2 regions of the Leifsonia sp. KNZ13-11D genome follow, and region 2 is predicted to be linked to the other one. Evidence: predicted binding sites of a transcription regulator. Region 2 holds the regulator's gene; the other holds the start of a gene.
What was found. The regulator HrcA, encoded in region 2, represses chaperone genes, less so after heat shock. The targets are predictions, from matches to a motif close to TTNGCACTCGNNNNNNNCGAGTGCNAA.
Positions count from the first base shown of each region.

Region 1: groL (chaperonin GroEL) is a predicted target of HrcA. The motif match lies at 1,869-1,895, and genes of this name have one in related genera.

Region 1 is NZ_JBPGWU010000001.1:1,144,598-1,148,107, reverse strand. Features, by position in the region: gene ACR9Y5_RS05825 (MFS transporter) at 1-118, shown strand, start outside; gene groL (chaperonin GroEL) at 207-1,826, opposite strand; gene ACR9Y5_RS05815 (cold-shock protein) at 2,007-2,210, opposite strand; gene ACR9Y5_RS05810 (LytR C-terminal domain-containing protein) at 2,379-2,939, opposite strand; gene ACR9Y5_RS05805 (DUF3263 domain-containing protein) at 2,962-3,273, opposite strand; gene msrB (peptide-methionine (R)-S-oxide reductase MsrB) at 3,467-3,510, shown strand, end outside.
Region 2 is NZ_JBPGWU010000001.1:1,918,418-1,921,927, reverse strand. Features, by position in the region: gene ACR9Y5_RS09610 (16S rRNA (uracil(1498)-N(3))-methyltransferase) at 1-102, opposite strand, end outside; gene dnaJ (molecular chaperone DnaJ) at 109-1,224, opposite strand; gene hrcA (heat-inducible transcriptional repressor HrcA) at 1,280-2,302, opposite strand; gene ACR9Y5_RS09595 (DUF4870 domain-containing protein) at 2,460-2,978, shown strand; gene ACR9Y5_RS09590 (DUF4870 domain-containing protein) at 3,074-3,457, shown strand; gene hemW (radical SAM family heme chaperone HemW) at 3,450-3,510, opposite strand, start outside.

The DNA of each region.
Region 1 (3,510 bases), 770 kb from region 2:
GTTCCGGCCGACGATGTGGATCGCCATCGTCGGGATCGTGGTGGTGACAGGCTTCCTGGCGGTCAGTCCGTTTCGCAAGGCGCGGCACCCGATCGGAGAGCTCGCGGACGAGAGCTGACCCGGATACCGTCGACGGCTTCCCGCGGAAAACAGAAGAGGGCGCCTCCCCGAAGGGAGACGCCCTCTGTCAGTCGGTCGGACCGGACTCAGAAGTCCATGCCGGCGCCCGGGTCGCCGACCGGCGCCGGGTTCTTCTCCGGCTTGTCGGCGACGACGGCCTCGGTGGTGAGGAACAGGCCCGCGATGGATGCGGCGTTCTGCAGCGCCGAGCGGGTGACCTTCACCGGGTCGTTGATGCCCGAGGCGAGCATGTCGACGTACTCGCCGGTGGCGGCGTTGAGGCCGTGGCCCACCGGGAGGTTGCGGACCTTCTCGACGACGACGCCGGCCTCGAGGCCCGCGTTGATCGCGATCTGCTTCAGCGGAGCCTCGATGGCGACCTTGACGATGTTCGCACCCGTCGCCTCGTCACCGGTCAGCTGGAGCTTCTCGAAGGCGGTCTTGCCGGCCTGGATGAGGGCGACGCCACCACCGGCGACGATGCCCTCCTCGACGGCGGCCTTCGCGTTGCGCACGGCGTCCTCGATGCGGTGCTTGCGCTCCTTCAGCTCGACCTCGGTGGCCGCACCCGCCTTGATGACGGCGACGCCGCCGGCGAGCTTGGCGAGACGCTCCTGCAGCTTCTCGCGGTCGTAGTCCGAGTCGGTCGACTCGATCTCGTTGCGGATCTGCTGCACGCGGCCGGCGATGGCCTCGGGGTCGCCCGCGCCCTCGACGATCGTGGTCTCGTCCTTGGTGATGACGACCTTGCGGGCCTGGCCGAGCAGGTCGAGGGTGACGTTCTCCAGCTTGAGACCGACCTCCTCGGAGATGACCTGGCCGCCGGTCAGGATCGCGATGTCCTGCAGCATGGCCTTGCGGCGGTCGCCGAAGCCCGGGGCCTTGACGGCGACGGACTTGAAGATGCCGCGGATCTTGTTGACGATCAGGGTCGCCAGGGCCTCGCCGTCGACGTCCTCAGCGATGATGAGGAGCGGCTTGTTGGCCTGGATGACCTTGTCGACGATCGGCAGAAGGTCCTTGATGTTGCTGATCTTCTGGTTCGCGATGAGGATGTACGGGTCTTCGAAGACTGCCTCCTGGCGGTCCTGGTCGGTCACGAAGTACTGCGACAGGAAGCCCTTGTCGAAGCGCATGCCCTCGGTGAGCTCGAGCTCGGTGCCGAAGGTGTTCGACTCCTCGACGGTGACGACGCCCTCCTTGCCGACCTTGTCGATCGCCTCGGCGATGATCTCGCCGATGGTGGTGTCGCCGGCGGAGATGGACGCGGTGGCCGCGATCTCCTCCTTGGTCTCGACCTCCTTGGCGGAGGCGATGAGCTCCTCGGTCACAGCCGCGACGGCCTTCTCGATGCCGCGCTTCAGCGTGATGGGGTCGGCGCCGGCCGCGACGTTGCGCAGGCCCTCCTTGACCAGGGCCTGAGCGAGCACGGTCGCGGTGGTGGTTCCGTCACCCGCGACGTCGTCGGTCTTCTTCGCGACCTCCTTGACGAGCTCCGCGCCGATCTTCTCGTACGGGTCGTCGAGCTCGATCTCCTTCGCGATGGAGACGCCGTCGTTCGTGATGGTCGGGGCGCCCCACTTCTTCTCGAGGACGACGTTGCGACCACGCGGGCCCAGGGTCACCTTGACCGTGTCGGCCAGGGTGTTCAGGCCGCGCTCGAGGCCGCGACGCGCGTCCTCGTCGAAAGCAATGATCTTTGCCATGTGTTTCTCGTCCCTCCCGGACGTCTGCGAAAGATTCCGTGTTTAGCACTCAGACAGATGGAGTGCTAAACAGATTCTGGCACTCGTGGCGGTCGAGTGCAAGGCGCGCGCGGTGGAGCCAGGGGAACGGCGGAGCGCCGCCCCTCGCGGGACGGCGCTCCTTTTACTGCTGGATCGGTGTCAGGCCAGTCGGACCGATTCGGCCTGCGGGCCCTTTTGCCCGGAGCCGACCTCGAATACGACCTGCTGGCCCTCTTCGAGAACCTTGTATCCCGCCATGTCAATCGCGGAGTAATGAACGAAAACGTCCTGTCCCCCACCTTCGACGGTGATGAAGCCGTAGCCCTTCTCAGCGTTGAACCACTTCACGGTCCCGTTCGCCATGCATTACTCCCATTGCTGTGTCGCTCGCACGGTCCATCGCCGCACGTTGAGTGCGATCCTAATGCGTGCAATACGGGGCGGCGCCAGCGTTTTCGCGAATCCGTATCGAAAAGCCGCCAAAGTTAAACACGTGCGTAACAAAGAGGAGCGGACGGCGCTCGCGGCCGCTCAGCCGGCGTAGTTCGCGCCCACCACGACGGTGATATCGGCGCCCGTGTCGGAGAACGCCGTGCTCTGCTGGATGGTCGCGCCGGGGAGCGCCTGCGCGACGCCGAGAGCGGCGGCCTGGTTCGCAGGGTCGCCGTAGTAGACGATGGTCTCCGCCAGGTCGGTCTTGTCGGCGTTCGCGAGGGCGCCGACCTTCCAGCCCGCCTTGGTGAGCACGTCGCCGACCGTGCCGGCCAGTCCCTCCCGGGTGGTGCCGTTCAACACGTTGACCGTCAGCGCGGGGTTCACCGTCGGGACGATGGTCGGTGTCGGCGACGCGGTCGGTGTCGGCGTCGTGGACGCGGTGCGGGACGCGGAGGCGCCCCCACCGTGGAACGAGATGCTGCCGTTGACGAGCGACAGGCCGAAGATGCCGGCGCCGACGAGGACGACGGTGGCCAGGGCGGCCCAGCCGACGGCCACCCAGCCACGCCCGCGGGGACGGGGTGCCCGGTGCGCGCCGACGCGCGTCAAGTCGTCCGGGATCTCGTCGAACCGGTCGCGGGGGAACTTCTCTGCCATCGGGGAGTGTGGTCCTTGGGGGTCAGTCGCCGGACGGGAGGGTCCGTGCGTGGCGTGCGGCCAGCCTCGCCTCGCGGAGCCGCAGCAGCCTCTTGACGAGCATGGGGTCGTGGCGCAGCGCCGCCGGACGGTCGATCAGCGCACCGAGCAACTGATAATACCGAGCCGCCGAGAGACCGAACTCCTCGCGGATGGCCTGCTCCTTGGCTCCGGCGTGCCGCCACCATTGGCGTTCGAACGCGAGGATCGCGGCATCCCGATCGCTCAGCTGTTCCGTGTCCGCGGGATCGCGGTCGGCGGCGGGCCGCCCGTCGGCTGACCGGGCCACGCTCACCGCCTTCCCTCGTCACGGATGCCGGGCCCACCGGCGTGCCGGCGCGCCCCGCGCTCGCACGTCATCCTAGGGCGCTGGTCCTGTGGTTTTCCCGTTCCCGCTCGGCACGTCGCGGTTCGCGCGCCGGGCCGCCGGATCGGGAACAGCCGGTTCAGGAACGCCGTTTACCCTGGTGACGACGAAAGGGAGTGGCATGGCACACGACGGCACGAGGCAGGACGGCTATCAGGTCACGAA
Region 2 (3,510 bases):
ACGGTTGACGGTCGCGGCGTGCTTCGCCTCGGCGCCCGTCAGCGACAGGCGCGCTCCGACCTCGACGTCGTCGAGGTCCTCGCGCACGTACAGGGACGCCATGAGGCGCTACAGGTTGAGGAACCGGTCGCGGAGCTTCGCGAACAGCCCCTGCTGGAAGTGCGCGAGCGAGGGCTCCTGCGCCCTGTGGGACGCCGCGAACTTCTTGATCAGCTCCTTCTCCTTGTGGTCGAGCTTGGTGGGCGTGACCACCTGGATGCCCACCCGCAGGTCGCCTCGGCCGCTGCCGCGCAGGTGGGTGATGCCCCGGTCCTTGACCGTGACGATGTCGGCGGACTGCGTGCCGGGCTTGAGTTCGAGGCGGATGTCGCCGTCGAGGGCCTTCACGTTCGCGGTCGTGCCGAGGATCGCATCCGTCATCGAGAGCTCGAGGGTGCAGAGCAGGTCGTCGCCGTCGCGGCTGAACACCTCGTGGTGCTTGACCTTGATCTCCAGATAGAGGTCGCCATTGGGGCCACCGGCGGGACCGGCCTCGCCGCTGCCCGGCATCTGCAGACGCAGGCCGGTGTCGACGCCGGCCGGGATGTCCACCGGCACGGTGCGGCGTGCTCGCACGCGGCCCTGGCCCTGGCAGGTGACGCACGGCGTCGCGATGACGGTGCCGTAGCCGCGGCAGGTGCCGCAGGGGCTCGACGTCATGACGTTGCCGAGCAGCGAGCGCACCGAGCGCTGGATGCTGCCGGTCCCGTGGCAGATGTCGCAGGTCACCGGCTGCGTGCCGGGCTGGCAGCACGAGCCGTTGCAGGTCTCGCAGACCACGGCCGTGTCGACCTCCAGGTCGCGGTGCGTGCCGAAGATGACCTCGTCGAGGTCGACCTCCACCCGCAGAAGGGCGTCCTGACCGCGCTCGCGGCGCGACCGCGGCCCGCGTCCACCGGTGGCGCCACCGCCGAAGAACGTCTCGAAGATGTCGCTGAAACCGGCGAAGTCGGCGGTGCCCGCGCCGCCGCCGAATCCCCCGGAGCCGCCGAGGTCGTACTGCTGCCGCTGCTGCGGGTCGCTGAGCACGTCGTAGGCGTGCGTCACCAGCTTGAAGCGCTCCTGCGCCTCGGAACTGGGGTTCACGTCCGGGTGCAGCTCGCGCGCGAGCCGGCGGTACGCCTTCTTGATCTCGTCGGGGCTTGCGTCGCGCTCGACGCCGAGGACTTCGTAGTGGTCGGCCACGTGGGCTGTTCCTTCTTCTTTCGTCGCGTGTGGTGATCGAGGGCTGCCGGGCGGCCTACTGGTCGCTGAGCAGCCGGGAGAGGTAACGGGCCACGGCACGGACCGCCGCCATGTTGCCCGAGTAGTCCATGCGGAGCGGTCCGAGCAGGCCGACGCGGGCGACATCCGACCCCGCCGCACTGTAACCGCTGGAGAGGACGGATGCTTCCGTCAGGCCGAATCCGGCGTTCTCGCGTCCGATGCTGACCGCGACCCCGTGCTGGTCGGAGGCCATCTCGTCGAAGAGCCGCAGCAGCACCACCTGCTCCTCGATCGCCTCGAGGACCGGGGTGATGGTGCCGGGGAAGTCGAGCTCGGTGCGCACGAGGTTCGCGGCGCCCGCCATGACGAGCTTCTCCTGGCGGTTCACCGCGATCTGGTCGAGCAGGGCGCTGACGACCGGCTCGACGAGGGCGCGTGTGCGCTCGGTGAGAGCGCCGGGCAGCTCCCGCAACCGCGTGGTCGCCTCGCCGAGGGTGAGGCCCGCCGCGGCGCCGTTGATCGCACCGCGGATCTCGGCCACGTCTTCGTCGCTCAGCTTGGCGACCGGCTCGATGACACGCTGCTCGACCGCTCCGGAGTCGGTGATCAGCACGCTGAGGAGCCGCCGCGGGCCCAGCGCGACGAGCTCGATGTGCCGGATGCGGGAGCGGGCGACCGACGGGTACTGCACCAGCGCCACCTGGCTGGTGAGCTGGGACAGGAGGCGCACCGTGCGCGAGAGCACGTCGTCGAGGTCGACGGACTGGCCGAGGAAGGTCTCGATCGCCGTCCGCTGCGCCGGCGTCAGCGGTCGCATCTCGGCGAGGTGGTCGACGAAGAGGCGGTACCCCTTGTCGGTCGGCACGCGCCCGGAGGAGGTGTGCGGGGCCGCGATCAGCTCCTCCTCCTCGAGCAGCGCCATGTCGTTGCGGATGGTCGCCGCCGAGACGCCGAAGGAGTGCCGCTCCACGATGCTCTTGGAGCCGACGGGCTCGCGCGACGCCACGTAGTCCTGGACGATGACGCGCAACACTTCGAGGCTGCGTTCCGAGACCATGTCCGCCTCCCGTCGATCTATTAGCACTCGCGGATCCTGAGTGCCAATCCTACCGCGCGGAAACGCCCGCCGGATGATTGCTGGCTGAGACGCGTCGGCAGTACCGTATGGGCACCGGTTCGACCCGCTCGCAACCGATCATGAAAGGGTTCCGCAGATGACAGACCCGAACCAGCCCACCGACCCGGCAGGCGGCGTCCCCCCGCAGCAGCCCGGAGGCGTGCCGCCGCAGCAGCCGTACGGCAACGTGCCGCCCCAGCAGCCTTACGCGCAGCCGGCCGGCGCGGGACAGCAGCCGTACGCCGCCGCCGGAGCCGCACCTCTCGACCCCGCCCAGGACAAGCAGTGGGCGTCGTTCGCCCACCTCGGCGGCATCCTCTGGTTCCTTCCCTCGCTCATCATCTGGCTGGTCTTCAAGGATCGCGGCCGGCTCACCGACCAGGAGGCCAAGGAAGCCCTCAACTGGCAGATCACCTGGATCATCGCCTGGGTGGCGTCGCAGATCATCGGGATCATCATCGGCAGCTTCACCTACGGCATCGGCTACCTGCTCTTCGGCCTGCTCATCCCGTGGGCGCTGTACATCCTGAACCTGGTGTTCTCGATCCTCGGCTTCGTGCGGGTGAACAGCGGCGGCACCTACCGCTACCCGGTCAACTTCCGCTTCATCAAGTAGCAGGTCGCGCGTTCAGACTCTTTTCAGCCTACGGCGCCGCGCCCTAGGCTGGACGCACCACGTCCACCCCTGGCCAGTCAGAGGAGAACAGCACCATGTCCGCCACACCCCCGCCGCCCCCGCCGCAGCAGCCCTACGGCGGCGGCGCGCCGCAGCTCAGCCCGGCCGACGAGAAGCTCTGGGCGACGCTCATCCAGATCGGCGGCATCCTGTTCAGCTGGATCCCGGCGCTCATCGGCTACCTCGTCCTCAAAGACCGCGGGCCGTTCGTGCGCGCGCACTCCGCCACCGCGCTCAACTTCCAGATCACGATCTTCATCGCCTATGTGGTGGGCTTCATCCTGTCGATCGTCGTGATCGGAATCTTCATCGTCCTCGCCGCGTGGGTGCTGAACATCGTGTTCAGCATTATCGCCGCGGTGAAGGCGAACCAGGGTGAGTTCTACACCTACCCGGTCGCCATCCGCTTCGTCAGCTAGCGGTCCGTTCCGCGGCGTCGTCGGCCAGCAGCCGGCGGACCACCGCGTCGGCC